Regions from separate parts of the Peribacillus sp. FSL M8-0224 genome, predicted to be linked through region 2. Evidence: riboswitches for the same ligand, from Rfam matches in the RefSeq annotation. Region 2 holds a riboswitch; each other region holds the start of a gene.
What was found. Region 2 has a riboswitch for cobalamin ahead of MKX49_RS09405 ((2Fe-2S) ferredoxin domain-containing protein). Riboswitches for the same ligand answer to the same signal wherever they lie in the genome.
Positions count from the first base shown of each region.

Region 1 (7,877 bases), 1.6 Mb from region 2:
TTGCACCCACACCCATTACGAGCATAGTCTTGCCATTCAATTCCCCGACTTCAATCTTTCTATCCCACAATTCTTCCTTTTCATTCTTCATAAGCAGCTTCAATTTCTTTTCATATTGCAAAAGCATCCCTATCGTATACTCGGCCATCGGGATTTTATGAATGCCTCTAGCGTTGGTCACCATAATGCCTCGTTCCTCGATGGCTTTAAATGGCATTAGTTCCATCCCTGCACTCATGACCATGATCCATTTCAAGTTCGCTGCTTTCCCAATGATTTCTTCAGTTAAATCTTCACCATATGTAATTAAGATTTCCGCTTCACGAAGCGGCCCATCCTTCCATCCTTTTTGATAAATGAAGTTCAAATCAGGAAAAGCTTTCATCATTTTCGTTTGGATACCTTCATTCGGAATGACAGTCGAAAGTACTAACATGTTTATCTCTCCCTTTTAATTAACATAAAAAAACACGGGCTCTATGTGTCCCGCGCAACTTTCTCTGAGGAGGTATTCCCTTAATAAAGCATATTCGGGTGTCCCCTTTTTGAGTTGGACAAAAGCCTTACCCTTATTAAAAAAGGCTTTATTTTAAAGAATTTGGGTTTAATGCATGTAATTCCGGCAAAACAAAAAAGCCATCCCTTCTGATCAGGACGTCGTCGAAATAGATGTCACCGCCCCCATATTCCGGACGCTGGATCAAGACCATATCCCAATGTATCGATGACCGGTTTCCATTATCCGCTTCATCATAGGCAAGCCCGAGAGCCAAATGCAGACTCCCGCTTATTTTCTCATCGAACAAAATATCGTCCATAGGTTCCAATATGTATGGATTGATTCCAATAGCGAACTCCCCTATAAACCGGGACCCTTCATCAATATTCAGGATTTGGTTCATTTCAGGGTCACGATTGGAAGTCGCTTTAATGATTTTCCCCTTTTTGAAGTTTAATTCTATGTCACTAAAGGTGATTCCTTCATAGGTTGTGGGTGTGTTGAAGGATATCCTTCCATTGAGACTATCTTTTATGGGTGCCGTAAATACTTCCCCATCCGGTAAATTCTTTTTTCCGGCACATATGACGGCCGGCATGCCTTTGATGGAAAAGGTCAAATCTGTCCTTGGTGAAACGATCCTGACTTTGTCAGTACGTTGCATCAATTGTTTTAACGGCTTCAAAGCCGCCTCCATTTTCCCGTAATCCATTGTGCATACGTTCAAAAGAAAGTCTTCGTACCTATTGAAGGTCATGCCGGCTTTTTGCGCTGATGCCTTGGTGGGGTAATTAAGTAAGACCCAACGTCGGTTGTTTACATAAAAAAGTGTAGGGGAATTCATGGCCTCCCCTTGAAGACGGTGCCTCTCGATGGGAACATCAGTCATTTCCGCATTGTTTTCTTCCCCAGTGATGATGATGACCGCATCGATATCCGTATATTTCTTCAAGGCCCATTGTGAAGCTGTGTCAAGCTGCTCCTTCACATTCCCTAGTAACAGGTGGCGGCTTATCTCATCGTCCTCGAGTTCCACATATGGATAAGCACCCACTCTGTATATTTCATCAATCAACTCTTTCAATAATGGTTTCGTGTTGATATGCCCCCGTATGAGGATTCTCTCTTTTGGCTGTAATTGTATCGAATGATGAATCAGCCTGGCTGCAAGCTTCGTTATCCTCTCATTCTTCATCTGCCTATCCCTTATTTTTCGAGTTCGCGAAGAGTTTCAAGCGCTTCTTCGACGTGGCCTTTAACCTTTACTTTACGCCATTCTTTGACTATATTTCCTGCCTTATCAATCAGGAAAGTTGAACGTTCAATGCCCATATACTCCTTGCCGAAGTTCTTTTTCAATTGCCAAACATCAAATGATTCAGCCGCCTCATGATTTTCGTCAGCCAGCAGCAGAAAAGGCAATCCATGTTTTTCGATGAATTTTTCATGACGTGCCGCTGGATCTGGGCTGATACCTAGGATGACCGCGTTCAATTCCTCGAATTGCTCATTATGGTCCCGGAAATCACAGGCCTCCGTCGTGCAACCTGGCGTCATGTCTTTTGGGTAAAAATATAAAACAATGTTTTTCCCCTTAAAATCCGATAGGGAAACCATTTCACCATTGTTTGCAGGGAGTTTGAAATCAGGTGCTTTTTCTCCAATTTTAACAGTCATATTGAACCCTCCATTTCTTTCATTATGGTAAGAGTACCCAATAATCGAAAGAAACACAACTTTCATTTATCCTTCCTATCTTTCTGCTCCAGATCGATCACCGTCCGAATCACGAACGCTGCCGGCAGTGTATACCCAATGAAGGCCTGAATGGTAGCTATCATCCTGCCCATGCCAATCGGGGCTATATCTCCATACCCTACAGAAAACATCGTCATCGCACTAAAATAAAAAGAAGTCTTCAATTGTTCATAGAAAGTCCCATCCAACCGATTGCCCATATCAAGAATCACCGAATGATTCTGAAGCTCGTATAATAAATATATCAGTGCAAATCCAACTAATATCGTCGCATATAAATTGCCAAGCCACAGCATATCCTCAAGAGAAAACTTCTTTCCTCCCGACTCAACAAGAAATAACGTACGAATGCTCATCACCATGCAAAAAATGATTCCTGCAATCAAGATGTAGAAAGTCATCCCCCACGCCCCATTTCAAAACGCCACTCCCTCTATACATACTCCCTGTCCAAACAATATATTCTTTTTTAGGAATCAGCCCTATCACCGACTAACTCATTAAACGGAAACTTTCCCGAATCTTTTTTCCATGTTGACCCTTTTGGTCGGATATGTTAAGATTGTCTAAATTTTTATAATAATTTTTATTTTATAAATATTTGACCTGCAAACAATTAACAAGGCAGGTTTTGCAAAATTTCATATGTGGAAATAGGTTCCTAATTTTCATTAGGATTAAAAGGGAAGTCCGGTGTAATTCCGGCACGGTCCCGCCACTGTAATGGGAATGTTAGCGTCAATCAATATGCCACTGATCAACGGATCGGGAAGGCCAGCCGCTAATGATATTCCCTAAGTCAGGAGACCTGCCTATCTCGACAACACTGTTTTAACCTACGGGAGATAGGGAGGTGTTAGGGACCTTATAATTGTAAGGGGCATTATGCATGCCTCTTTATTTTAAGCATTTCTAACTTTCTTTTTTGACTGTTAGGAATGCTTTTTTTATTGTTCGAACAAATGAATGTAGGAGGATGGGAATTTTGAAAAGCAGCAGTTTGGGTTACCCTCGAATCGGGGAAGATCGTGAATGGAAACGTACATTGGAAGCTTACTGGTCCGGTAAAATCGATGAAGCGGAATTTACGTCACAACTAAAAGCCATCCGTTTAGGCAACTTACAAAAACAGAAGCAACAAGGCATTGATATCATCCCTGTCAACGACTTCACTTTTTATGATCAAATGCTCGATATGTCCGTCATGTTCGGTCTTGTTCCTGAACGTTATTCAGCATATGAAGGCGGAAGCGTCCCCCTTTCCGTTTATTATTCAATGGCCCGCGGAAACAATGATGAAGTCGCTTCCGAAATGACGAAATGGTTCAATACGAACTATCACTATATTGTCCCTGAATTAAAACTGGCACAGCTTACTTTAACAGAAAATAAACCACTTACAGCATATCGGGAAGCCAAGGAAAAGCTAGGGATCGAAACAAAGCCCGTTTTGATCGGACCTTATACTTTCCTCTCCCTTTCAAAAGGCTTCAATAAACAAGAAATTCCTGGCATCATCCTGAGCCTGCTTCCCCTATACACGCAAATCCTGCGGGAATTGGAGCAAGAAGGCGTGAAGTGGGTTCAAATGGACGAACCTTCCCTTGTTTCATCCATTTCCAAGGATGATATGCAAACCGTTACTTACCTCTATGAAAAACTGAATGAAGCAGCACCAAACCTGAACATCATGCTACAAACATACTTTCATGCGGTGGAACATTACCAAGAAGTCATCGAATTACAAGTCCAAGGGATCGGTCTTGATTTTGTACATGATAAAGGGAGGAATTTAAGTAACCTTGAGGCATTCGGTTTCCCGAAGGACAAAGTGCTTGCAGCGGGTGTGATTGACGGAAAAAACATTTGGCTATCTGATTTATCCCAAAAAATCGAATTGATTGAGACACTTAAGAAACAGGTAGCCGAGGACCAAATCTGGCTACAGCCCTCTTGTTCCCTGCTTCATGTCCCGGTGACCGTTCGTAATGAAACCGCCCTTTCAAAAGAAGTGAAAGAGGCCCTTGCTTTCGCTGATGAGAAACTTGAGGAAATCACACTTTTGGTCAAAGGGAATAATCAAGGCATTGAAGCAATCGCCGAAAAAGTCGATGCCAATAAATTTACGATTCAAACTTTAGCCAATTCAAATGTCCGAAATCACGGGTCTGTACAATCCAATGTCGAAAAGGTTAAAACCAGGACCGCCGGCCGTCAGCTTCCATTTAAAGACCGTTACCAAAAACAACAGGAATTTTTCAAATTGCCTTTTCTCCCTTCGACTACGATCGGCAGCTTTCCGCAGACATTTGAAGTTAAACAAGCACGCGGGAGATTCAATAGAGGAGAATGGACAGCCCAGCAATATGAAACATTCGTTAACGAAGAAATCGGCAGGTGGATCGAAATCCAAGAAGAAATCGGTTTGGATGTTCTTGTTCACGGGGAATTCGAACGGACGGATATGGTTGAATACTTCGGCCATAAATTAGGCGGATTCGTCTTTTTAGAAAAGGGTTGGGTACAATCCTATGGATCCCGCTGCGTGAAACCTCCAGTCATCTATGGCGACATCCATTTCATCGAACCGATGACAGTCAAGGAAAGTGTATACGCACAATCACTGACGAAGAAGACGGTGAAGGGAATGCTGACAGGTCCTGTTACGATTTTGAACTGGTCATTTGTCCGTGATGATATTTCCAGGGAGAATGTTTGCTATCAGCTGGCGCTCGCTTTGGAAAAAGAAATCATTGCCTTGGAATCTGCTGGAATTAAAATGATTCAGGTTGATGAACCTGCACTTAGAGAAGGTCTGCCATTGAAAAAAAGCGATCGCGACGAGTATTTGAACTGGGCAGTGAATTCATTCTTGATATCCACATCAAGCGTGGAGGATACAACCCAAATTCACACGCATATGTGCTATTGCGACTTCAACAGTTTCATGGACGTCATCTCCTCCCTCGATGCCGATGTAATTTCCATCGAAACATCCCGCAGTCATGGGGAGCTCGCTTCCGCATTCGAGGAAAAAACATATGAAAAAGGCATTGGCCTGGGGGTGTATGATATTCACAGCCCGCGTGTGCCGGCAGTGGAAGAAATGGTCGATATGATTGAACGGGGCATAAAGGTATTGGATAAAGACCAGTTTTGGATCAATCCCGACTGCGGCCTGAAAACAAGGGGTATCCCGGAAACCGTCGCTTCCCTGAAAAACATGGTCGAAGCAGCAAAAATCGTCCGTGAAAACCTTTTAGTAAACCAACAGGCAAATGATTGAGGAGAACGTTGCCCATCCAACACAGCAGTCACGGACTTTTTTAACCGACCTTGTTTTTCCACCGGATACAAATCATCATAATACCATCTTTGGCGGAAAAGTAATGGCCTATGTTGATAAAATAGCTTGCATTTCCGCTATGCGCCATTGTCGAAAACCCGTTGTGACTGCTTCAAGCGACTCTTTTGATTTTTTGGCCCCCATCAAAACAGGGGACGCGATCAACCTTGAAGCTTATGTCACCTGTGCTCATCGCACATCAATGGAGGTATTCGTGAAAGTGGAACGTGAGAACCTATTAACAGGTGAAAAACAGCTAACGGCACGCGCTTTTTTAACGATGCTGGCCATTGATGAAGACGGTAAGCCGACAAACGTCCCTCAGGTCATTCCGGAAACGGAAGAGGAAAAACAGCAATATGTTCAAGCCAAAGCTAGATATATCGAAAGAAAGAAAAAACGGAACTAAACAAAAACCCCTTCAACATGAATGCTGTTGAAGGGGTTTTTGTTTAGTTCCCTGCCCCGCGGTACCTCTTCACTCCCTGATTCCATATGAAAACGGATATCACGAAAAAGGCAACCCCAATTACAGGTGTGGCAAATGCATAAACATACCACTCTTCTTTTCTTAGGAAATAAGATGCCGGATAGACACCGACAAACGCGAATGGCAGCACCCATGTAAGGACAAAACGGATGACCTTATTATAAATATCAACAGGATAGCGCCCGTAGTTCCCGATATTGTACATCATTGGCATGATGGATGTTTTCGCATCCGACCAGAACCCAATGCTTGCTATCGCAACGAATATGGCTGCATAGGCAAGGGCCCCGCCTATTGCAAAAATGATGAAAAGAATCGGGTCATACCACGCAAGCTGCAAATCCAATGAAATCCCCGAATAGAATATGATGATCAAACCGGTCACAACACCAAATAACGCTTCAAGCTCGATTCTTTCTAAAATGACTTGAAACAGGCTATGGATCGGTCTTGTTAATATCCGGTCCATTTCACCTTTGACGATATAGCGGTCATTAAAGTCCCAGATGTTGAAAAAGGCTGAAAAAAGGGCGAATGGGATAAGGAAAAACCCATAAATGAATATGATTTCTTCACGGCTCCAGCCGCTTAAAAATTGGGTATGTCCAAAAACGACTAAGATAAATACCAGATTCACGACCTGATTGAGCAGGTCAGATAGGATTTCCATGAAGAAATCCGCTCTGTATTGCAATCTTGTTTTCATATATTGACTCACATATTGAAAAAACATCGATACATAAAACATCCCGTCAACCTCCTTGAATAATCAGCTGTTTTTTTGCGACTATCCATAAAAGCTGAATCGGTATTATGAGAATGATGCACCAAATTAACTGCTGTAAAAGCGCCATGCCAATTTCGCCTGAACTGTAACCGTTCGTAAAAATCATGCTTGGTACATAGCTGATCCCTTGAAAGGGTAAATATTTCATCACTTCCTGCGCCCATATCGGGTAGAAACTGATGGGCAGCAGCAGACCGGAAAATAAATCAATGATAACCCTTTTAGCGCGGATTAATCCGGCATTATTATATAAGAAAAAGGTAGTGATTCCCGTCAATAAGTTAATTTGTGTATTGATGATGAAGCTGAACAGCAAGGAAATGCCGAACATCCCCCACGTAGCCGGCTCATGCGGCAATTCGATAGGAAAAATGAAAGCTACCAGCAGCATCCCCGGAATCGAGAAGAAGAAGAAACGGAATATCCCTTCCCCAAGTCCTTGCATCGTTTTCATGCCTAAATAGTTATAAGGCCGGATCATCTCAATGGCAACCTTGCCGTCTTTAATCTCAGTGGCGATTTCGCGGTCAATATTATTGAAATAAAAAGCGCGCGCCATCCATGCAACTGCGACATAGGTTGTCATCTGCATGCTTGAAAGTCCTTCGATGGAGCTTTTTTCTCCATATATCGCATTCCATAAGAAATAATAAGCACCGATATTAATGCTATAAATTAAAATGCCAGTATAATAATCCGTTCGATACGCAAGCATCATTAAAAAACGCATGCGGATCATGGCAAGATACTTCCCCATGGCCCTCCCCCTTCTTGATAGACACGTTGTTTCTTAATGATAAGAGAGTCAGACAGTGCCTTCTTCGTAAATATTGCGAACGATCTCTTCAATGGACGTTTCATGTATTTTGATGTCTTTTATTTTAAAATGAGATACGACAGCTGAAACAAGCTGTGAAATATGATCACCTTCTTCTTTCAACAAGGCAATGTAAGTTTGACTTTTCTCATCATAAACCCAGTTAGCGGTAAATGGGAG
Region 1 is NZ_JBBOOJ010000001.1:333,327-341,203, reverse strand. Features, by position in the region: gene MKX49_RS01580 (D-2-hydroxyacid dehydrogenase) at 1-436, opposite strand, end outside; gene MKX49_RS01575 (aminopeptidase) at 585-1,694, opposite strand; gene bcp (thioredoxin-dependent thiol peroxidase) at 1,706-2,176, opposite strand; gene MKX49_RS01565 (potassium channel family protein) at 2,239-2,658, opposite strand; cobalamin riboswitch at 2,896-3,087, shown strand; gene metE (5-methyltetrahydropteroyltriglutamate--homocysteine S-methyltransferase) at 3,234-5,543, shown strand; gene MKX49_RS01555 (acyl-CoA thioesterase) at 5,536-6,012, shown strand; gene MKX49_RS01550 (ABC transporter permease) at 6,056-6,841, opposite strand; gene MKX49_RS01545 (ABC transporter permease) at 6,846-7,637, opposite strand; gene MKX49_RS01540 (ABC transporter ATP-binding protein) at 7,686-7,877, opposite strand, start outside.
Region 1: it holds a riboswitch for cobalamin, as region 2 does, so the genes downstream of both, metE (5-methyltetrahydropteroyltriglutamate--homocysteine S-methyltransferase) here and MKX49_RS09405 ((2Fe-2S) ferredoxin domain-containing protein) in region 2, are expected to answer to the same signal.

Region 2 (7,877 bases):
AATGCCGCTTTGGTCACGGCAGTTGAACATGCTCCCGTCGTATATCCATGACGCATTTGTGAGGGGTCTTTTTTCACTTTCTTTTCCATGTTTTTTAACTATCAGCTAAAAGGGAAATCGCGTTCAATGCAGCAACAGTGACAGTACTTCCACCTTTTCGGCCAATATTCGTAATGAATGGAACTTCTGTGATCTTAGCGAGTTCCTCTTTCGATTCTGCTGCAGAAACAAACCCAACAGGCATTCCAATGATTAAGTCCGGTTTTGCAATCCCTTCTTTAATAAGGCGAATGAGCTCAAGTAAAGCGGTAGGTGCATTGCCAATGGCATAAATGCCCCCTTCATTTTCCTTTACGGCTTTTTGCATCGAAATGATTGCCCTTGTCGTATTCAAACGTTTTGCTTCGACCATCACATCCGGATCTGAAATATAGCAATGAACGTCCCCGCCGTGTTTTTGAAATCTTTTTTTGCCTGTACCGCTCTCGATCATTTGCACATCAGCAATGACATGCCTTCCTTTGCGAATGGCTTCCACACCAGCTTGAATGGCATTTGGATGGATGATGACACTTCTTCCCAATTCAAAATCCGCTGAAGCATGAATGACCCTGCGGACAATCTTCCATTCATCTTCAGAAAAATCATGATTGCCCATTTCTTCAGCAATGATTGAAAAGCTATAATCATATATTTTGTCAGGGTCTACCGTTAGTGGTTTAAAATCTGTTTTAAAATCCATCTTGCATTCCTCCTATTTTTCAATTAGCTGTTTATTCAACTCGGCAATGACATGATCAAAACTGGAATGAACATTTTGATAGTCAACATCCGGTCGTGATATCATGATCGTCTCTATTCCACATTCCAACGCGGCTTCCAATTTCTCATCAACCGCACCGACCTTGCCACTTTCTTTCGTTATCATCAATGTGACCCCATACTGTTCATATAGAGCTTTATTTAATTCTTTGGAAAATGGCCCTTGAATCGCAACGATATTTTTTTGTTCAATGCCCAACTGCGCACATTTTTCCATATTGTCCATTCGTGGCAGCATTCTCGCTATGACTCTGGTATTCTCGAGCCCCACCAATTCTTTTGCAAACACGGCTAGGGTTTTACTTCCGGTCGTGAGCATGATGACTCCCCGTTTTTCTGCGGCAAGCTTGGCAGCTTCCTCATAATCACGGACAACTATCAATTTATCATTCTGAAACCGTTGACTTTCACGCTCATAACGAATATAAGGAACATTTGCTGCCTTTGCTCCAATAAGGGCGTTTTTGGATGCTTCTTCGGCAAATGGGTGACTTGCATCGACTACAGCCTGAAAACCTTTTGCAGAGATTAAAGATGTCATATCTTCTGCAGATAATCGGCCAATCCGGGTGGATATCCCTGCATCCTGCAAACTCTTGGCCGCCGATTCGGTTACAACAGTTGCCAAAACCTTGAACCCAACCTGCTGCATCTCAATCGCTAATTCCCTTGCATCACTTGTACCCGCCAAGAACAAAATCATTTTGATGTCCCCACCGCTTGCCCATCATGATCGTGGTGATGATCATGGTCGTGATGGTGTTCATGGTCGTGGTCGTGATCGTGATGGTGATGATGGTGAGCATGTCCATGTTCCTCGACATGTTTACGATAGTTTTCCAAATCACGCGCCCCGCTTGATTTGCCTTCACTGGCTTCAATTACTCGTTCTTGCAGAATGTTCTGTAAGGTTGGATGATATCCAAAATACTTTGCCAATATGAATTCTCGATCATGATATTGCTCTTGATAGCCTTTCAGCATATCCTCCATTCTTTCCATCAACACCCCAGTGAAGAGGAAATATGGCAGCATCACTATTTTTTTTGCCCCTAAGCGGATGCATCGTTCAATACCTTCATCAACGTGAGGGTCCGTTACACCCATGAAGGCTGTTTCGACCCATTTAACGTTTAATTTTTCCCATAATAATCGTGAAATTTTATATATATCACTATTTGCATCAGCATCACTGCCGCCTCGGCCAATTAGCAATATCGCTGTCTCAGAATGTTCAGAGGTCGTATCGAATCCCGCTTCCTCAAGACGGTCTGTCAGGATCGTCAATACATCATGGTGGACCCCGATCGTTTGGCCATATGTGAATTTCACTTCTGGATACTTGGTTTTCCCATCCTCTATTTCAGCTGGGATATGTAATTTCGAATGTCCTGCATGCAACAAAATGATCGGTATGACGATAACTTCAGTAGCCCCTCGTTCTACACAATTATCAATTCCTTTGGATATATTCGGTGCCGCAAATTCCAAGAAGCACGTTTCCACTAGGAAACGCCCGTCCATTGCCGGAATCATATTTTCAATAAAATGACGGACTTCTTCATTTCCCGAAGCCAACCGGCTTCCGTGTCCTACGAACAAAACTGCTTTCATTTACTTTCCCCCTCTTGATTAGTCTTCACAAGGCGCAGGCTCTATGTTTATTTTGGGAGCGATGTCCTGATAAGAAAAATTCTGTATCTTTTTCGAACGTTTGAAGTATTTAAAAAGCCGCTCATTTGGATGGGCATTTTGCTTATACTCGCCGACAATGTCCGTGATCAGTTCTACAAGCTGTTCCGGTTCAATGCCTTCCGCTACCGGCTGACCCGGATGGGCTGTTCTTCCAACCGGTTTAGCTCCAAGAAATAAGTCGAACTTCCCTTTTCGGAAGACAATCCCGATATCATCCATCACAGCACTATAACAAGCCATCCCACACCCATTAAAACCGATGTTCAGTTCCTTGGGCATGCTCATTCCGCCAAGCACCCGGTGTATTTCATCTGCATAAGGAATGGATTCCGCTTTTTCACCATCACAGAAATCACAGGCTTTTAATGTCAGTACATCTCCAATTGGCGACAAAAGAAAGTTTGCTGATTGCAATTTCCCCGTAATGACTTCCGGATCCGTTGTCGGAATCTTTAAGACAATTTTATGATTTGGCGTGTATTCCATCGTTCCCTTTTCCCCGACAACTTCCGCAAGTGTCATCATTTGTTTGGGAGTGAATTGTTTATTCGCCACACCTGGACTAACGGCAAGTTCGAACACCGACTCCATTTTTTGCTGAACAACCGGCTTAATGGATTGCTGAACGGCTTGACCCTTGACTCTGGACAGAGCTTCCATTGCCATTTCAAAGGAAGCTTGCTTCTTTTCAGGTGCTTTTGTAAGTAAGCCAACTCCTCCAGCGGACTCGGGTAAGGCTTCTTGATCTAATGCCCACGGTTCCGCTTCTTTTTGCAGTCGCTGATGCGGCTTCAAAGTTTGCTTTTCCGAATTCAACGTATATTTTCTTTGATAGCCTCTCGGTGTGATGATTTTGTCGTCATATAAAAAGGTGGATGAATTACCGATAATGACGGTGGTCAACATTCCAATATCGTGATTCAACATATCCTTCAAATTGGTAATGACAATATCCTGCCTATCGCGATAAGCACTTTTCACCAACCCGACAGGTGTATCCGGCGAGCGGTAGCGAAGGAGAATTTTCTGTGTTTCAACAATTTGCCGGGTCCGCCTGCCGCTGCGCGGATTATACAGTGCAATGACAAAGTCTGCCATTGCAGCTGCTTCAACCCTTTTAGCGATCAGTTCCCAAGGAGTTAAATGATCACTGAGGCTGATCGTACACGAATCGTGCATGACGGGCGCCCCAAGTAAAGACGCACATGAGTTGATTGCTGAGATGCCAGGAATGACTTCTATGCCCACTCCAGTTTCTTCTTTCCAGCCTTTTTCAATCAATACTTCATAAACCAACCCTGCCATCCCGTAAACTCCGGCATCCCCACTGGAAATCACCGCCACTTTCTTTCCCAGCTCCGCTTGTTTCACTGCTTCCTGTGCACGTGATACCTCTTCGGTCATCCCCGTACTAATGATCGTTTGATCTGTTAGCAGTCCCTGAATGAGTTCAACATAAGTTTTATAACCAATGATGTAGTCACTTTCTTGAAGGGCTTCGACGGCACGTTTGGTAATGTGTTCAAAATTCCCGGGCCCAAAGCCCACGACGAATAATTTACCGTTTGTACTCATTAAGACATCTCCTTTTACGCTTTGTTCTTTGAAATACCCGTATGAGCAGGAAAATCTGGATTAGGGGTCATTTCCCCGTCTTTGTATTGATAGATCATCTGTGGAACAAACTCACCATCATCGATATTACTGACGATCTGCCGACCGAAATCAGGCGTTTCCACTCGATACCAGTTTCCTTGGGGATAGGCAATCACTACGCAGGCATCCTTACATCTCCCGTTACAGCGTGTCCTCGTTGTATGGATTTTCAGATCCAGTCCTTTTGAAGCAATTTCATCGCGAATCGCTTGGGTTACTTCTTCCCCGCCCTTTTTCATGCAGCTGCTCCCATTACAAATCAACAGATGCGTATTTGTACCCGTCAAGTTCCAAGTAGTCATTTTCTTCCTCCTGAGTCCAGGGAAAAGGCAAAATAAAAAACCTTAACATAAGAGTCAAGGTTTAAAAAAACTATATGAATGAGGAGCCAAAGGCAAGCTTGCCAAACCCTCCCAAAATCGTCATAGTCCTTCTACCTTTCCCTCCGAAAAGTATCATGCAATTTTAAAAGCAGGTTTCCTGGCTTACGCTTCATTTTACTTTGTTCCTTCCCGGCATCATGCCAGTGGCTATCGACAATTTCATCAGCGTTTACAGTAGCGGGGGCTGCATCGGATTTTCACCGATTTCCCTATTATCCCTTGCTTATTCACACAAGGGCACTTTTAAAATGAAATATTTGGTTTTATTATACATTTCCAACTAACTTAATCTATCATATAACAACTTTGTCAAAATTCAATAGTTTATTCCGACTGTTTAGAAAAGTTTAAACGTGTAAAACCAGTTACAATCCTTTCCTCGCAACAAACTTCGACCAAAAAAAAAAGATAGTGTAGCTGGAATTATTTCTTTATGGTACACTATACGAGAATTTTCTAAATAATTACATAAGTTTCATGGTGTTGAATTTCTCGGAATTCAGCTTAAAAGGGAAGCCGGTGAAAATCCGGAGCGGTCCCGCCACTGTAAAGGGAAGTTCCATTACTTTAACTTTAATCCACTGTCAAATGAGATGGGAAGGATGTAATGGGATGATGAACCAAAGCCAGGAGACCTGCCATGAAGCGTGAAACTGTTTCAGCCTACGAGGATGGGCGTGCGGATCAGGCAGAATGGCCCAAGGTTGGTTCATGCTGCAAAATTCCTGTTCATTACGCACTTCTTTCCTTTGAGAGAAGTGCTTTTTAGTTTGGGCGCCGCTTTTCTTCTCAAGATTGATCAGAACAATTAAAAGTGTTGAAAGGAGAAAGAATGAAAAGAACCAATTGGAAAATTATTTATTTTGTCATTTTACTGCTTTTTGTCCCGAAACGGGCATTGGCCATGCATATCATGGAGGGCTTTTTACCCATAGAATGGGCTATATTCTGGTGGGCCGTGTCGCTTCCATTTTTAATCTTGGGGTACCGGTCCATTAGGTCCAAAGTAAGGGAAAACCCAGAAACAAAAATGATACTAGGCCTATCGGGCGCATTTGTATTTATATTATCGGCCCTAAAGATTCCTTCCGTTACGGGAAGTTCTTCGCACCCTACCGGAGTTGGTTTAGGTTCCATACTATTCGGACCATTGGCCATGAGTGTCGTCGGCTCCATCGTTCTGTTATTTCAAGCTGTTTTACTGGCACACGGAGGATTGACAACATTAGGGGCCAATGCATTCTCCATGGCCGTTTGCGGACCGTTCATTGCTTACTTTGTCTTCAAGGGCGCAACTAAATTGGGGTGGTCTTTTTCACTTGCCGTATTCTTGGCAGCTGCTTTTGGGGATTTGGGCACCTATGTAGTAACTTCCGTTCAACTTGCTCTTGCTTTCCCTTCCGAGGTTGGAGGATTCATGGCCTCTTTCAGTAAATTTGCAGGGATTTTTGCCCTGACCCAAATTCCCTTAGCGATCAGTGAGGGGTTATTGACAGTCGTCGTGATGAATTTCTTGAAAAAATACAATCTAGGCGAATTGAAATTGCTGCGAGTTTTATCTAAGGAGGCCCGTTAATATGAAAAAAAGTTTACTGCTGCTTTTCCTGGTCGTCATTCTTGCTACCATACCGTTGATCACCCAACAAGGAACGGAATTTGGCGGTGCCGATGGCGAAGCTGAGGAAGCCATCACTAAGATCCATCCGGAATACAAGCCATGGTTCAACAGTATTTGGGAGCCGCCAGGTGCAGAAACCGAAAGCTTATTATTTGCGCTTCAAGCTGCAATCGGAGCCGGTTTCATTGGATACTTCATTGGTGTGATGAGACAAAGGAATAAGCAAACCAAACAAGAATTGGCCGAAAAATCGAAGCATGTTACTCATTGATAAATATGCCTATTTCAATGGGCTAAAGGATGTACATCCGTTGGAAAAGATGGTTTTTGCACTCTCCCTTTTGCTGTTTTCGTTAACGGTAAGGGATATGGCCGTTTCGCTCATCACTTTTACGGTTATGAGCGCTTTAATCATTTTCGCGGCAAAAATCCCGCTTTCTTATTATCTTAAATTACTCCTATTACCAGGATTTTTTATACTATCAGGAACCATTACCATCCTTTTTTCTTTCACTAGTAAATTCACTTCGATTTCGAATATATGGTGGTCCTGGAAGATCGGGAATTGGCAAATATTCATCAGCGATGACAGCTTTGGTACGGTGGCCAATTTGATCACTGTCGTATTCTGCAGCATCAGCTGTTTATATTTCCTTACCTTAACTACACCCATTACCGTCATCCTATCCGTGCTGCGAAAACTTAAAGTGCCTTCGTTATTGGTCGATTTAATAGAATTGACCTATCGATTCATCTTTATTTTTTTAGATACGGCTCTGGCCATTCACCAATCACAAGCTTCACGGCTGGGGTATGGTTCATTTAGGAAAGGCATTCGATCTCTCGGATTACTAATTTCATCATTATTTTTAGGAGTATTGCAGCGCTCTGGACAGTTGACGATGGCCATGAACGCAAGAGGCTATCAGGAGAACCTTTCCTATATCGAGGATACTTACACCTATTCCTCACGCAATTGGCTGATCGCGATTGTCATACTAGGAAGCTTAATCCTTATTAATGGATATTTGTAAATTGGAGGCAACCCAACAATGGACGAGCATATTTTTCATATAGAAGGCCTCACCCATCAATTCGCAGATGGAACCTTCGCTTTAAAAGGACTTTCGCTAACGATCCAACAAGGTAAAAAAATTGCATTATTAGGAAATAATGGTGCTGGCAAATCGACTTTATTCCTCCATTTAAATGGTCTATTACAACCTACTGCAGGAAAGATCAGATTTAAGGGCAAGAAAATAAAATATGACCGGAAAGCATTATTATCATTACGAAAGCAAGTCGGTATCGTTTTTCAAGATCCCGACTCTCAGCTCTTTTCCGCTAATGTACAACAGGATATATCGTTTGGACCAATGAATTTAGGATGGGATAGAATTGCAGTCCAGGAGAAAGTAAATTGGGCAATGGCTGAAACGGAAGTAACCGAACTAAAAGATAGACCTACCCATTTTTTGAGCCTTGGGCAAAAAAAACGGGTCGCCATCGCAGGGGTACTTGCCATGGAACCCGATGTCTGGCTCCTGGACGAGCCTACCGCTGGATTGGATCCTTATTTCTCAAGACAGATCATGAATCTGCTGGACAGTATTCACCACCCTGACAAAACGATAATCCTCTCAACTCATGATGTTAATTTAGCTTACCAATGGGCTGATGAGGTCGTGGTCATGAACGATGGT
Region 2 is NZ_JBBOOJ010000001.1:1,954,141-1,962,017, reverse strand. Features, by position in the region: gene MKX49_RS09430 (cobalt-precorrin-5B (C(1))-methyltransferase) at 1-89, opposite strand, end outside; gene MKX49_RS09425 (precorrin-8X methylmutase) at 95-742, opposite strand; gene cobK (precorrin-6A reductase) at 755-1,525, opposite strand; gene MKX49_RS09415 (sirohydrochlorin chelatase) at 1,522-2,436, opposite strand; gene cobJ (precorrin-3B C(17)-methyltransferase) at 2,455-4,092, opposite strand; gene MKX49_RS09405 ((2Fe-2S) ferredoxin domain-containing protein) at 4,107-4,475, opposite strand; cobalamin riboswitch at 4,627-4,816, opposite strand; cobalamin riboswitch at 5,018-5,213, shown strand; gene MKX49_RS09400 (hypothetical protein) at 5,197-5,325, shown strand; gene MKX49_RS09395 (energy-coupling factor ABC transporter permease) at 5,389-6,132, shown strand; gene MKX49_RS09390 (energy-coupling factor ABC transporter substrate-binding protein) at 6,134-6,445, shown strand; gene cbiQ (cobalt ECF transporter T component CbiQ) at 6,432-7,208, shown strand; gene MKX49_RS09380 (energy-coupling factor ABC transporter ATP-binding protein) at 7,227-7,877, shown strand, end outside.

Region 3 (7,877 bases), 1.2 Mb from region 2:
GCGGACGGTTGGGGATATGGGGCAATTGACCGAAGCGCTTCCGATGTTCATGCTTCCAGGCATCCCTTTGACCTTCGAAACTTTGGCGATCATTTTCCCTTATTCCATTGCCCTTGCGTTTGTTGGACTGCTTGAATCGTTATTGACGGCTCAAATTGTCGATGAGATGACTGACACGGACAGTAATAAAAATAAGGAAGCAAAAGGCCAGGGGATTTCGAATATCATCGCCGGATGTTTTGGCGGCATGGCAGGATGTGCGATGATCGGCCAATCCGGTATCAACATTAAATCTGGTGGAAGGGGCCGGCTCTCGACATTTGTAGCGGGCGCATTCCTTATGGTATTAATCGTGGTATTGAATGATGTCCTTATCAAAATACCGATGGCTGCACTTGTCGCAGTCATGATCATGGTTTCAATCGGGACATTTGACTGGTCTTCCCTAAAGAGGCTCACTAGAGCTCCTAAGTCGGATGCAGCCGTGATGATCGTGACGGTCCTCATTGTCCTTTATACACATGACTTATCAAAAGGGGTATTTGCCGGAGTGCTATTGAGCATGATTTTCTTCTCGGCTAAAATTTCTAAAGTGGCAGTAGAGAAAACGGCAGACATCCAGGCTAAGAAAATCACTTATCGTATCAGCGGACAAATATTTTTCGCTTCTGTCCAGGACTTTATTTCAAAGTTCGACTTCAAGGAAAAAGCCGATGCAATCGTCATCGACTTCTCCCATTCCAAAATCTGGGATGATTCCGCAGTCGGTGCTGTCGATACGGTTATTCTTAAATATCAGCTCTTGGGAATACCTGTCCAAGTCCAAGGACTCGATGAAGAAAGTTCGACATTGCTTGAAAAACTCGCCACCTCAGAAAGTAAAATATCTTAAAGAAGTAAAATTCTGCTGAATAGAAACTTTTCAAACCGACAAAATAGATAACATGAATCATTTCCTTTTGAAAGGAGCGAAAAGCATGACACCAGAACAGGATTATACGGCAGCAAATCTGTCACCGGATTTATTGAATGAACTGAAAATCTTTGAAAGCAAACTTGGCGAGGAAGCCAATAAAGAATTGATTGTCATCGCCTATGAAAAAGAAAAGGAATCTTTAAATTAAGAAAAAAGACTCAAACACCCTTAATGGGATGGTTGAGTCTTTTTTTGAATGTACAGAAAAAGGGTGCCCATGTTTTTAATGAGCAACCCTTTTCCTGTATTATTTGCTGAATACGTCGGTTAAGACCGGCACGATTTGTTTTTTACGCGATACAACGCCTTCCAACACGGCGATGTTATTGTTTAATGAAACGTCATATGCCTTTTCAACTGCATATGACGCTTTACCAAGGGCCAAGGCAACGGAATCATTAGTCAGGATATCCGTTACGACGAATAGGAACAAGTCCAATTCCTTCACTGCGATGACCGCTTCAATCGCTGCTTCCAATTCAGCTTGCTTAGCAAGGACTTCGTTCGGATCAACAGCATTGACCTGTGCTATTTCCACTTTAGCCATTCCCATGGAGAATTCCTTTGCATCAAGAGTGATGAGCTGGGCAATCGTTTTGTCGCTTAAGTCAGCACCCGCTTTCAACATTTCCAAGCCATATTTTTCAGCGTCGACTCCTGCAATGGCAGCCAGTTCCATTGCTGCCGCAACGTCTTGCCCCGTGCAAGTCGGGGATTTGAACAATAAAGAATCGGAAATGATGGCAGATAGCATAAGACCTGCGATTGCTTTAGGGACTTCAATGCCGTTTTCTTTATAAATTTTATTTAAGATGGTTGCCGTACAGCCAACTGGTTCCGCACGGTAATATAATGGATCGCTTGTTTCAAAGTTAGCGATACGGTGATGGTCGATAACTTCCAACACACGGACTTGGTCAATATCTTCAGCACTTTGCTGGCGTTCGTTATGATCGACCAGGATTACGCCATCAGCTTCCCCTGCAACTTTTTCCACAAGACGGGGAGCATCGAATTTGAATTGGTCCAATGCATATTGAGTTTCACCATTCACTACACCCAGACGAACTGGTTCAGCGTTGATACCTAACTGCTTTTTCAGATCTGCATAAGCGATTGCTGAACAGATTGTGTCTGTATCCGGGTTTTTATGTCCAAAAACTAATACTTTTTCCAAGATTTTATCCCCTTTTTCATAAAAATTTTTCCGCGAATCCCCTCATTGCAATAAGGGAGAGCCACCTTTACTAGACACTTTATTTTAACACAAAATCCCGTAAAATCAGCGCTTGATTTATCCATTCCCCCATAAAATCTTTCATTCCCCTACCCTCTTCCATCACTTTGTCAATAGATAAGGGTTGGTTTTTTTCAAATATATTAGTTGAATTATCATCGTATATGGCTTACGATAATATAAGCAGAAATACTAGATATTGATTACATAAACAATTCCAATAACTATATATAGAATTTTTATAATCCAAGGTGCCAGTGATGGCTGAAAAGGGAATCCGGTGTAAACCCGGAACTGTCCCCGCAACTGTAAATGTGACGAAATGAGAAAACCACTGTATAGCTCTCTATACGGGAAGGACTCAAAGTAGGATGATCATGAGTCAGGAGACCTGCCTTGAATTTTTCACGTTTCTTATTCTTCGGGGATTGAGATGATGAAACGATAGTATAACGGCTATTTTTTCATGGCTCTTTTATTCTATCGTTTGATCCGCTCAATTCTTTGGGCGGTTTTTTTATTTTAGCGGAAGTTAACAAGGAGGATTATTAATGACTCAAACATATAACTCTACCATAAGTGAAAATGACACAGAAGCGAAATCCATCCAGCTTGAGACGTTATCGAAGGAATTCGAAGGCCGTCTCGATATGGAAAAGTTCAAAAGGCGTTTTACAAAATGGCTTGATCGCAAAAGTGACTCAACCGAAGAACAGGCATCAAAAAAACTGATTCAGCTCGCTCTTGAAGGCGTGGATATCGATGCACCGGATTGGACTTTCGTTGCTGCAGCAGAACTGTTGAATACAATGTATAGGGATGCACAAGCCAATCGAGGATATGAAGGCAAGAGTTATGGCCCATTCTATGAGCTGATCACAGAACTCTCCCAGCTATCGGAAGGTCAGCGTTATCCCATTTATAAACCAGAACTGCTATCTTCATATACAAAAGCGGAAATTGAGGAATTGGGATCGGTGATCGACCCGGAAAAAGATAAATTATTCTCTTACATAGGCATCTACTTATTGAATGACCGCTATCTGGCCCGCCCAAAAAAGGACAAGGTCTTCGAACTGCCGCAAGAACGTTTCATGATCATCGCGATGGAAATCATGCGAATGGAAAAAAAGGAGCACCGCCTGCAACTGATAAAAGAAGCATACTGGGCCATGTCCAACCTTTATATGACCGTTGCGACTCCTACACTCTCCAATGCAGGTAAAACACATGGACAGTTAAGCTCCTGCTTTATCGACGCAATTGAAGATTCCATTGACGGAATCTACCTATCAAACTACGATGCCGCAAAAGTATCTAAATTCGGCGGCGGTGTCGGTCTTTACGTCGGTAAGGTTCGCTCGCTTGGTTCCGATATCCGCGGTTTCTCTGGAAACAGTTCAGGCACGACGCCCTGGATTCGACTATTCAACCAGACAGCTGTTAGTGTCGATCAATTGGGTCAACGTAAAGGTGCCATCGCGATTTACTTGGATGCCTGGCATAAAGATATCATGAGCTTCCTCGATTTGAAGACTCAAAACGGGGATGACAGATTAAAAGCACATGATATTTTTACAGGTGTATGCATACCGGATTTATTCATGGAGGCTGTACGCGACAGAAAAGAATGGTATCTTTTCGATCCGCATACCGTTAAGCAAACCCTTGGATTTTCACTTGAAGATCTTTATGACGAAAAGAAAGGCGAAGGAAGCTTCAGGAATCATTATGCACTTGCTGTCGAGGCCGCAGAAAATGGCACGCTTCCAAACTATAGCTTTGAGAAAATCAATGCGATGGACATCATGAAAAGCATCATGATTTCTCAATTAGAAGAAGGCGTACCGTATATGTTCTACCGCGATGAAGTGAATCGGAAGAATCCGAATAAACATAAAGGTATGATTTATTGTTCTAACCTTTGCACGGAGATTGCCCAAAACCTAAGCCCTTCGACGATCACGGATGAATATGAAACAGAAGATGGAGATGTTGTTGTGGTTCGTAAAAGCGGCGATTTCGTTGTCTGCAACCTTTCATCCATTAACTTGCCCCGAGCGGTGGGCAGCGATGTTCTGGAAAGATTGATTCCCATTCAGATCCGTATGCTGGACAATGTCATTGATGTGAATAATCTTCCTGTCAAACAAGCATCCATCTCGAACAAACGGTACCGTGCGATTGGTTTAGGAACGTTTGGATGGCATCATTTACTTGCCACACAGAATATTTATTGGGAATCCGATGAGGCTGTTCGCTATGCAGATGCTTTATACGAAAAGATCGCTTACTTAACTATCAAGGCATCCAACGAATTGGCCAAGGAAAAAGGATCTTACCCATATTTTGAAGGTTCTGATTGGCATACAGGGGACTATTTCGAACTGCGTGACTATACAGATCAAAAATGGCTGGATTTAAAAGCAGACGTGCAGGAGCACGGAACCCGTAATGGCTATTTAATGGCGATTGCCCCCAATTCATCGACAGCCAAAATCGGTAATTCCACGGATGGAATCGATCCTTTGTATGAAATTGAATTTTACGAAGAAAAGAAAAACTTCAAATTCAAGGTGACCGCACCAGGCTTGACGCCAAATACGTATGAATATTATAAAAAGACGCGCTTCAATTTGGATCAACTGGAAAGCATCAGGCAAAATGCAGCCCGCCAACGCCATATTGACCAAGCAATCAGCTTTAATCTGTATGTACACAATACAATCAAAGCGAAGGTCCTTTTGGATATCCATTTAACGGCATGGGAAAGCGGGTTGAAATCAACGTATTATGTTCGTTCGACGTCTTCCGAATATGACAATGCCTGCGAAAGCTGTTCAAGTTAACGTCAATCATGACCCAGTAATCTATTCTTAAAGGAGTTTTCACGAATGACCAATCATATAAAAAAAATTCGGATGCTCGAACCGACGCATCCAACAAAGGCAACCGGTGTTTTCAAAGGAGAAGCTTCAGGCTTCCTCCTTTGGAACGATATACAGTATGAAAAATTCTATGATACCTATACACAGCTCATCAATAACTTTTGGAAGCCTTCGAGCGTGAACATGATTCAGGATAAAAAGCAGTGGGGCGAATTGGATGAAGATATCCAGGACGCTTTTCTCGATATCCTTACGATGATTGCTGGAATGGACAGTCTTCAAACACCCACTTTAGTAGAGATCCTTCGGTACATCAAAGATCCGGCGGCAAAAGCTATCCTGGCCAACATGGCCCAGCAGGAATCGATCCATAATGAGTCTTATTCCTATATCCTTGCTTCCTTGATTCCGGTAGGCAAGCAAAAACAGCTTTTCGACCGCATTAAAGAACATCCTGAAGTGATTAAGCGTAACCAACCGATCGTTGATGCTTATCAAACGTTCGTGGACGATCCCAGCCCTCAGCATTTATTCGAGGCACTGATCCATTCAACGAACCTTGAAGGGATTTATTTCTATCTGGCTTTCGCTTTTTATTATAATTTAGGACGCCAAAATCTAATGACCGGTTCCGCTACGATGATATCCTATATTCATCGCGATGAAATGGTCCATTTCGATTTCATTGGCATGCTCGTTCAAATCTTGATGTATGAATATCCTGAGTTAAATAATGAAGAAAACACGAAGTTCATCTATACAACGATTGAAAAAGCAGTCGAACTCGAAAAGGAATGGTCTGAATATATGCTCGAAGATATCCAAACGAAAGCCGATCTCGATTTGGAAGAATTCAATGAGTACATCGAATATATCGCCAACAAACGGTTACGTATGCTAGGCCTTGAAAATTTGTATAAAGAGTATGGCGAGAACCCGATGCCATGGATCAAAACGTTCGATGATGAATCCATCGGCCTTACCAAAACCGATTTCTTCGAACAGAAGTCAAGGACTTACAGTCAAGTAAATGCCAGCAATGGGTTCGATGAGCTGTAAGATTGCCATTGTCTATCATTCTGCCGGCGGCAATACAAAAGCGCTTGCTGAAGCCCTCGCTGCCCTTTTACCTGAGGCTTTCCTATATCGAATGAATGAATTCGATTTACGTACATTGCCGGATTACGATGCATTGATCGTCGGCACCTATACATGGGGCAATGGGGAGCTTCCCGCTAAATCAGCTGCCTTTTATAAAGAACTGGAACAGTTGCCTATTGCTCGCCTGAAAACGGGAGTCTTCGGCACTGGCGAAACCAACTATAATCATTTTTGTGGGGCGGTCGATCATTTCCGGGACATGTTATTTGCCAAGAGCCAGTTATTGGTGACATTGAAGATAGAACAGATGTATCAAGAATCAGACCTGCACAGACTTCAAAAGTTCGCCTCGCTATTCCAGAACTGACTGAAAGGGGATATGCGTTTTCGCATATCCCCTTTCAGTGTTTTTTTTAAAACTCGGCTCCCTCAATCATAGCAACGGTAAGCATGAAGTATAATGGAAGAAAAAAGGAGATGATATCCAATGATTGAGATTGCAACCCAGTTCCTGCCTATTCTTTTTATGCTAGTGCTTGTCGCTTTCGTTATATTCATCGTCTTTTTCCTGTCAGGGCATTTTAATCGTACTAAACGGATCGAAGAAAAATTGGACAAAGCATTAAGGGAAATCGCCGAAAAAAAAGAAAAATAAAAAGACTCCAATATCGGAGTCTTTTTTTTATATGCGTTCAATTATTTTTGAACGTTAGCAGCTTGTGGTCCACGAGCGCCTTGCTCGATTTCGAAAGAAACTTCTTGGCCTTCTTCAAGCGTTTTGAAGCCTTCACCTTGGATAGCTGAGAAATGTACGAATACATCGTCTTGGCCTTCAACTTCGATGAAACCGAAACCTTTTTCTGCGTTAAACCATTTTACTTTACCTTGTACCATGATAGTTCCTCCTGTGTTTGGAAAAATCCATTTTATTACTATTTTTGGTTCTGGATAATGTTTCAAGAGGAATCCTATTACAGTAAATCCTTCTATCAAACTTTTCCGAACAAAAATAATTACTCATATTATATCATGGAAAATCCTAAAAAAACAAGATTATCGCCGTAAATCAACCGACAAATTATCCTAAAATTCTACATTTTCCTCTTCTTGCTTTGTCGGAAGCCTTCGTCCAATAAGTAGCGTTCCGCCTCAACCGGACTTTCGAAACATTCCTCAAGATTCGACCCTGAATAAACATTCCAAAGCAGGTCTTCCTTTTGAAGTGTAAGCTCTTGCTTTTCAGGGCCAATCCATGCCCCTTCCAACCTAGCGAACTCGTTTTCCTCTTCTTCGATTTCAGCCGGAGGTTCAGATAGGTAATCCACGCTTCTTTGGATCAATTCTTTTAATTCCGCTTCATTATAGTCACGTATATTGATAAACCCTTTACGGTCAGTGTCTTTTTTTCTCATATGCCCTGCGTAAACGAACCCATTTCCATTGGGATGCAAGTGCTGAACGACGATCTTTTTCTCCTGGACGCTATCTGGATAATGGAAGTTCACACGTCCCAATGAAACGTCTTTTCGCTGTAATTCCGGAAAAGTTTCAATGATGCTCAATTTTTCTTCAAATGTTAACAAATTTCTTCCTCATTTCATTAGTTCATATTGTTTGTCGATTATAACACAGACTGATTAGAAACAATAATCCCCCTCTTCCATTATAATGTAAT
Region 3 is NZ_JBBOOJ010000001.1:759,520-767,396, reverse strand. Features, by position in the region: gene MKX49_RS03680 (SulP family inorganic anion transporter) at 1-892, shown strand, start outside; gene MKX49_RS03675 (hypothetical protein) at 978-1,124, shown strand; gene MKX49_RS03670 (manganese-dependent inorganic pyrophosphatase) at 1,224-2,153, opposite strand; cobalamin riboswitch at 2,446-2,626, shown strand; gene MKX49_RS03665 (ribonucleoside-diphosphate reductase subunit alpha) at 2,765-5,062, shown strand; gene MKX49_RS03660 (ribonucleotide-diphosphate reductase subunit beta) at 5,108-6,160, shown strand; gene MKX49_RS03655 (flavodoxin domain-containing protein) at 6,132-6,569, shown strand; gene MKX49_RS03650 (hypothetical protein) at 6,690-6,857, shown strand; gene MKX49_RS03645 (cold-shock protein) at 6,899-7,096, opposite strand; gene MKX49_RS03640 (hypothetical protein) at 7,294-7,785, opposite strand.
Region 3: it holds a riboswitch for cobalamin, as region 2 does, so the genes downstream of both, MKX49_RS03665 (ribonucleoside-diphosphate reductase subunit alpha) here and MKX49_RS09405 ((2Fe-2S) ferredoxin domain-containing protein) in region 2, are expected to answer to the same signal.

Region 4 (7,877 bases), 3.2 Mb from region 2:
TATCCCGAAATCAGTATTTGTATTTATCGACGTGATAAATAAGACTTTTTTTACTATCAAACAGTTTGTATTCTTGTTCGCCAATATTTCCAACCTTTATGCATAGTTTTGCAATCAGGTTTTATATCTATATGGCTTGATGAAAAAATTTAGCCTTGAGACCTGTGTTTTCTCCATCAAAAAATCAATTGTTCTTAACCAACAGAAAAAAACCCCTGTTACTCCGCGGAAGGACCGCTTGTAACAGGGGTTTATAATTAGCGTCCCAGATAGGAATCGAACCTACGACCTACAGCTTAGGAGGCTGTCGCTCTATCCTGCTGAGCTACTGGGACATATATTAAAGTCGACGACTTATTTATTATATTTCTTATAGGCAAACTTTTCAAGCTAATAGCACATAGTTATGAAAAAAAATCCTCATAAATGTTTAGCGCATCGCAAAGCTCTCGTTTTTCCTCTTTTTTCATTAAATGGAATACTTTATTGTCCATTGGTTTTCTGGTACTATTATACTATAAAAAAATCAGGAGAATGATAGTGAAAAAATATAGAGTTTTAAGGATGGCGGCATTGCTGGGGGTTTTGATTTTACCTGGATGCACACAAGGGATTTTAGAGGGGATAGGCACAAAGACGGCTGCACCGATTGCGGAAGATGACATTGAAGTGGCCGAAGCGGCTGAGAATGGGAGCGGGCAGGATTCGGAGGGGCAAATCGATACGGGAGACTGGATAAAGGCCGAGTCCCCGGTCCAGCTTCCGATTTTGATGTATCACAGCATTTCCCAAGGTAATGGCCTTCGGGTCCCAAGGGAGGAATTCCGATCACAGATGGCTTGGCTTCGGGAGAATGGTTACTATACATTATCCCCTGAAGAAGCATTCCTCGTTTTAGCCGAGAATCGGATGCCAAGTGAGAAGTGCGTCTGGCTTACTTTTGATGATGGCTATACAGATAACTACACGGAGGCTTTCCCGATATTAAAAGAAAATGATATGAAAGCAACTGTCTTCATGATCGGGAAGTCCATAGATAAAGGTCATCACCTGACTGAAAATCAAATGTTGGAGATGAGCAGGGATGGGATTTCGATTGAAAGCCATACCATCAACCATTTGGAGCTGAACCGCATGACGGCAGAGCAGCAAGAAGCGGAAATGGTTCAGTCGAAGGTGCTGTTCGACCGTATCCTCGACCAGGACACGACAGTGCTTTCCTATCCGGTTGGCCGGTATAACGAAGAGAGTCTCAGGCTGTCAGAAGAAGCTGGATACAAAATGGCAGTCACTACCGAACCTGGGGGAGCTTCAAGCGACCAAGGGATGCATGCTCTGCATAGAGTTCGGATTTCACCGGGGTTATCGATCAATGGGTTTGCGTCGCTGATTGAAAATGCTTCAAAGCATTGAAGGCGGAAGGGTCATTTCGCACTTGTTCAGAAAAATCATATAATAATCGATTCTTACATGGTGTATAATGAAGGCAGTGAAAATTATATACATATGAACGATTTGGTGTCTTAATGACTTAAAAGGGAAGTTGGTGAAATGCCAACGCGGTCCCGCCACTGTATATGGGAGCTGACGGCTGTGTACCACTGTATGAGATATGGGAAGGTGCCGTTGACGAAGACCATGAGCCAGGAGACCTGCCAGAATTCGTACACCTGTAACCTACGCGGATGGGAAGGTGTGTGGCAGACCCTAAGATAGAGTCCGTATTGATATTGTTGCCATGCAAGCATCTTCCGTTTAACGGGAGATGCTTTTTGTTTTGGGGGCATCTTCCAGGATTGGTTTTCTCTGTTAGGTATGAAGAAATTAAATAAAAAGATTGTGGGGAATGAAAATGAAGAAGATTTTTGGTCTGATACTGTTAATGTTACTGACTGCAGGCATGATGGTTGGCTGCGGTGGTGCTGCTGATGAAGGAAAAGAAAAGGAGCAAACGAATCATGCTCAACACGAAGCTTTCCCGATTACGATTAAAGATGCAAGTGGGGAAAAAGTAACGATAGAAAAAGAACCGAAGAAAATCGTTTCGTTGATACCAAGTAATACGGAAGTGGTCTTTGCACTTGGTTTGGGTAAAAAGGTCGTTGGTGTTTCCGACAATGATAATTACCCGGAGGAAACGAAAGAAATTCAAAAAGTTGGCGGAATGGAAATGAACACGGAGCTGATTGTCTCCATGAAGCCTGACCTTGTTCTTGCGCATGCATCAAGTGCCCATAATTCAAATGAGGGTTTACAGCAGCTTAAGGATGCTGGAATAGATGTGCTCGTAGTCAATGATGCCCAAAGCTTTGACCAAGTCTATGAGTCTATTGAAATGATTGGACAGGCAACGGGAGAACATGATAAGGCAAACGAAATCGTTGCGGATATGAAAACGAAGCTCAAGGATATCCAGGAAAAGGCCAAATCCGTAAAGGAAGAGGATAGGAAGACCGTTTTAGTGGAAGTTTCGCCTTCACCGGAAATATACACACCTGGAAAAAATACTTTCATGAATGAGATGCTTCAAACTATTTCAGCGAATAATGCGGCTGCTGAATTGGACGGTTGGGCAAAAATTGATGAAGAGTCGATGATTGCTGCAAATCCTGATGTCATCATTACAACGTATGGTTATTATACGAAAGATGCAGTAAGTGAAGTGAAGGGCCGAAAAGGATGGCAAGACGTAAATGCTGTTAAGAATGGCCAAGTCTTTGATGTCCATTCTGACTTGGTGACCCGTTCCGGTCCACGCTTAATAGAGGGAGTAGAGGAACTTGCCAAATCAGTCTATCCGAACCAATTTGACAACTAAATGGGCGTTTGCTTATTTGATTGCGTTGTTCATTTTGTTATTCGCAATGACGATAGGCATTTCCTTTGGTTCGGTGCCAGTACCGATTCCCGTACTTATACAAATAATCGGCAAGGAGATTTTCCACTTGCCGATTTCTGCCGATCCGGATGTGATGCTAACGAATATCGTGATGAACATCCGCTTGCCGCGGGTGCTGCTCGCTGGTTTGGTTGGGGCATCACTTGCGATTGCGGGTGCGGCTTTTCAGGGACTGCTCCGGAACCCGCTCGCTGATCCTTACACATTAGGTATTTCATCAGGAGCATCGGTCGGAGCCGTTTTGACAATATTCTTGAATATATCACTGCCATTCATCGGTTTATATACCCTTCCGGCATTGAGTATCTTATGTTCAGTGCTCACGATGCTCTGCGTACTGACTTTTGCAAAAAAAATGGATCGATCGATGAAAGTGGAAACGATCATTTTAACGGGAATCATTTTCAGCTCGTTTTTAAGTGCCTTCATTTCATTGATGATTGCGCTGACGGGTGATGAATTAAGACAAATCATCGGCTGGCTGATGGGAAGCGTCTCAATGCGCGGATGGAATTATATCGTAATCATTTTGCCGTTTTTTATCATTGGTTCGTTGACCTTGATCATGAATACAAGTGAATTGAATGCGATGACTTTCGGGGAAGACCGGGCAAAACACTTAGGTGTGAATGTCAAGCGGCGGAAAATGTGGATCTTGATAGCCGGTTCGACATTGACAGGGGCAGCCGTTGCCGTTTCAGGGGCGATTGGTTTTGTAGGATTGGTCATTCCTCATTTTGTCCGAAAGATTTGGGGACCTGACCATAAACATTTGCTTCCGTTGTCATTGTTGATAGGAGGCGGATTCTTGATATTGGCCGATTTTGTAGCACGAACGATCATTGCCCCATCGGAACTGCCGATCGGGGTGATTACCTCACTTATCGGGGCACCTGCATTTGCGCTGATTTTATTAAAGAGACGGAGAGAAGGGTAAAAACGGATGCTTGAAGTAAAAGGGTTAACAGGTGGATATCACAACAAAGCTGTTTTGGACTCTGTCTCTTTTGATGTACATAAAGGGGAATTATTCGGGATTCTTGGTCCTAATGGCAGCGGGAAAACGACGCTTTTAAGTATGCTTAGCGGGGTGCTCGATTATAAAGGCGGAAGCGTAAGGATAAGCGGCAGGGATTTGAAGGATTATTCGTCAAAACAACTTGCACAGGTCATTGCCGTGCTCCCTCAGCATTCCTCATTAGCTTTCTCCTATACAGTAAAAGAGACGGTCTCACTTGGGCGATATGCCCATCAATCAGGTTGGTTCCATAGTTGGTCCGCAGAAGATGAATCGATTGTCCAGCGGGTGATGGAACAAACGGGAGTAGCTGATTTTCAGGATCTTCATTTTGATCGATTATCAGGAGGGGAAAGACAGAGGGTCCTGCTGGCACAGGCCCTTGCCCAAGAGCCGGAAATCCTTTTTTTGGACGAACCTACGAACCATTTGGATCTTTCCTATCAAAAAGATCTTCTTGATCTAATGAGGAAAATGGCAAAAGAGCAGAAGTTGACCGTTATTTCAATTTTTCATGATTTGAATTTGGCTGGATTATATTGTGATCGGCTTATGCTGCTTGAGAAAGGGCAGATTCAGGTTGTTGATGTGCCGAATGAAGTGCTTCAACAGGAACGGATTCAGGATGTATATCATACGACGATCGAAAAACACCCACATCCCGCCCTTCCGAAACCGCAAATGTTCATCGTTCCGGAAAAGCATGGCCAGGATACTATCCCGTTGGAAATTGATGATTCTTATTTGACAGTCGGATTTGAGATGATTCAATTGAAGTCTCCGATCCCGCTTAGAACGATGTCTTCTGGAGTGACTGGTTCGGGGACGGGCTGGCATAAGTATTTTGTGAATAGGCACGTCCATCATGGCTATGATTGCGAGGATCATCATGTTGAAATGGCCGACTATTTAACAACTCATGGTTTTGAGCCTCAGGAAACGGTAGGGATGATGACAGCTGTCTTTCTCGATACGGTCGCAAGCAAGCTATTAAGAGCTGAAGATTTCTCGGTTTTTATCATTGTAACGGCCGGTGTAGGGAATGCCATCGACGCTTCATTAGCTGACCGGCATTCTTGGAGTTCCGCTCCAGGAACGATAAATACATGGATATTTGTAAATGGACATTTGGCAGAAGAGGCATATATCCACAGTATAGTGACTGCGACCGAGGCAAAAGTAAAAGCGCTTCATGATTTGCATGTCATGGATAAGGTGACAAATACTTGTGCAACAGGAACATCGACAGACAGCATGTTGATTGCGGCAACTCAAAGAGGGGCAAAGCTTCAATATGCAGGCACCATCACTCCGTTAGGGAAGCTGATCAGTCGCGGTGTATATGATTGTACAGTGGAAGCCTTAACGAATAATCGGAAACGGATTGAGGAATTATGATTTATCATCATCTTTTTGCGGTTACGCTGGCGTTCTTCCTTGATTTATTAATTGGAGATCCGCCAAGTTGGCCGCATCCAGTCAAATGGATAGGAACGATGATTAGCAAGTTGGATCTGGCATTCAATAAAGGGGCATATAAGAAACGGAAAGGGCTCTTCATGTTGATCATCGTCCTATCGGCGGTGTTATTGATTACAGTTCTTACCGTTTATTTGGCTTATCTAATCCATCCGCTTGCAGGTATCCTTTGGGAAGCTGTTGTCATTTCCACAACGATAGCTCAGAAGGGCTTGAAGCAAGCTGGGATGGATGTTTGCCTTCCGCTTAATGAACGGAATTTCCCTGAGGCGAGGGTAAAGCTTTCCTATATCGTTGGCCGTGATACGGCTGAGCTTGATGAACCAGAAATCGTCAGGGGCACCGTGGAAACCGTAGCGGAAAATACCAGTGATGGGATTACAGCGCCATTATTTTGGGCAGCTATCGGCGGTGCGCCGCTCGCGATGGTGTACAGGGCGATTAATACCTGCGATTCCATGGTAGGGTACAAGAATGATAAATATGGGCAATTCGGCTGGGCTTCAGCTAAGCTCGATGATATCGTCAACTGGATACCCAGCCGCCTCACCGGCTTCCTGATGTTGCTGAGCTCGAAATCCGGCTATCATGGATTCGGCGCCAGGTGGAAGATATTATTCAATGACGCAAAGAAACATCCAAGCCCGAATAGCGGGTGGTGTGAAGCAGGCGTTGCGGCCATTTTGGGAATCCAGCTTGGAGGCCGGAACATGTACAAAGGAATTGTTTCCGACCGTGCGAGGATGGGAGTTCCGCTTGTTCGATTGGAAGCAAAACATATACCACAAACGATTACCATCATGCATCGGTCATCTTTTCTATTTCTGCTGATGCTATGGCTAGGGGGACTTATTCTTGACATTACCTTCTCATGGCTCTAATCCTCATTATCTTTATGAAGCGCTGGAAATCGAAATGCCTGAATCGGTTCTCGACTTCAGTGCTAACATCAACCCATTGGGTCCGCCTTTACGGATAAAGGAACAGTGGTCTGGGTTTTTCGAAGGGATCCTTCAATATCCAGATCCGCATGCCATTGAACTGACAAAATCAATTGCAAAAAAAGAATCACTTCCTGAGCAATCCGTTTTGATGGGGAACGGTGGTGCTGAAATCATCATGCTGGTAGCGAACGGATTAGCCAATCAAAGGGTGCTAATCATACAGCCGGCATTTGCGGAATATGCTGAAGCTTGTTTGGCAGCGGGCTGTAAGGTCGATTTTCACCAGCTTGATGCTCCTGGGTGGCAATTGGACCTGAAACGATTGATTCCGCGATTACCCGAATATGATGCCATTTTCTTATGTACGCCTAATAATCCGACGGGAGTTTCATTTAAGCGGGATACAGTTAGGGAATTGATCATTGAATGCCAAAAAGCGAATTGCCTGGTTGTCCTGGATGAGGCCTTTTATGATTTCACGGAGGATGCCTTTAGTTATGCTTCTTTAATCAATGCATTTCCACATTTACTCATACTAAGATCAATGACTAAAATCTTTGCGATCCCCGGTTTGAGACTAGGCTATTTGCTTGCGTCACCTGACATCATAAAACGGGTAAGAAATTATAAACCGCATTGGAGCGTCAACCATGTGGCACTTGAAGTAGGGAAAATCTGTCTTGCAGAAGATGCCTATATGAGAAAAACAAGAGACTATATTGCATGGCAAAAGCAAAAACTATTCCTGTTTTATGAGGAGCAGGGGTTGGATGTCTCCGATAGCACAGTTAATTTTTATTTGGTGAAAGATGAATCTTTATCCCTTTTCCCCTTTTTGCTGAAAAAAGGAATCGTACCGCGCCATACCTATAATTTTCCGGGTTTGGATGGAAGGTGGCTTCGGTTTGCAGTGAAGAGTGAACATGATAACGAAGCACTGATGGAGGGGGTAAGACAGTGGAGAAAGCAAGGCTCTGTTTTATAACCGGGGGTGTCCGTTCTGGAAAAAGCAGCTTCGCGGAAAGAAAAGCCCTGGAGTATGCACTCCAGATGGATGGGAACTTGCATTACCTCGCCTGTGGCCGAGTCAGTGACGCTGAGATGGGTGAACGCATCCTTAGGCACCGGAAAGATAGGGAAAGCAGCCCGATTACGTGGAAGACCTCCGAATACGCAACGGATATTACAAGAATAGGGGCGGATATTGATCAGGATTCCATAATTCTGCTTGATTGTCTGACAACCCTGCTTGATAACGAACTATTTGGTCCTGGCCTTCCGCTTGAAGAAGAATTCTTAAATAGCGTTTTTTCAAAAATAATAACCGGAATCAATGAGATAAAAAAACAATCCAATTGTTTAATTGTCGTGAGCAATGAATTGGTGCAGGAACCGATTTTCCAGGATGATTTCCTTCATATATACGGAAAAACACTGGGGTTGCTTCATCAAACGATCGTCGGGCTGGCCGATGAAGCCTATCTAGTGGAAGCGGGAATTCCATTGCGGAAGAAAGGGGGCATGCAGGAATGAGCGG
Region 4 is NZ_JBBOOJ010000001.1:5,176,975-5,184,851, reverse strand. Features, by position in the region: tRNA gene MKX49_RS25245 (tRNA-Arg) at 262-335, opposite strand; gene MKX49_RS25240 (polysaccharide deacetylase family protein) at 565-1,413, shown strand; cobalamin riboswitch at 1,500-1,674, shown strand; gene MKX49_RS25235 (ABC transporter substrate-binding protein) at 1,853-2,818, shown strand; gene MKX49_RS25230 (FecCD family ABC transporter permease) at 2,781-3,836, shown strand; partial or broken gene MKX49_RS28500 (heme ABC transporter ATP-binding protein) at 3,843-4,592, shown strand; gene MKX49_RS28495 (adenosylcobinamide amidohydrolase) at 4,599-5,315, shown strand; gene cbiB (adenosylcobinamide-phosphate synthase CbiB) at 5,312-6,277, shown strand; gene cobD (threonine-phosphate decarboxylase CobD) at 6,252-7,325, shown strand; gene MKX49_RS25210 (bifunctional adenosylcobinamide kinase/adenosylcobinamide-phosphate guanylyltransferase) at 7,298-7,873, shown strand; gene cobS (adenosylcobinamide-GDP ribazoletransferase) at 7,870-7,877, shown strand, end outside.
Region 4: it holds a riboswitch for cobalamin, as region 2 does, so the genes downstream of both, MKX49_RS25235 (ABC transporter substrate-binding protein) here and MKX49_RS09405 ((2Fe-2S) ferredoxin domain-containing protein) in region 2, are expected to answer to the same signal.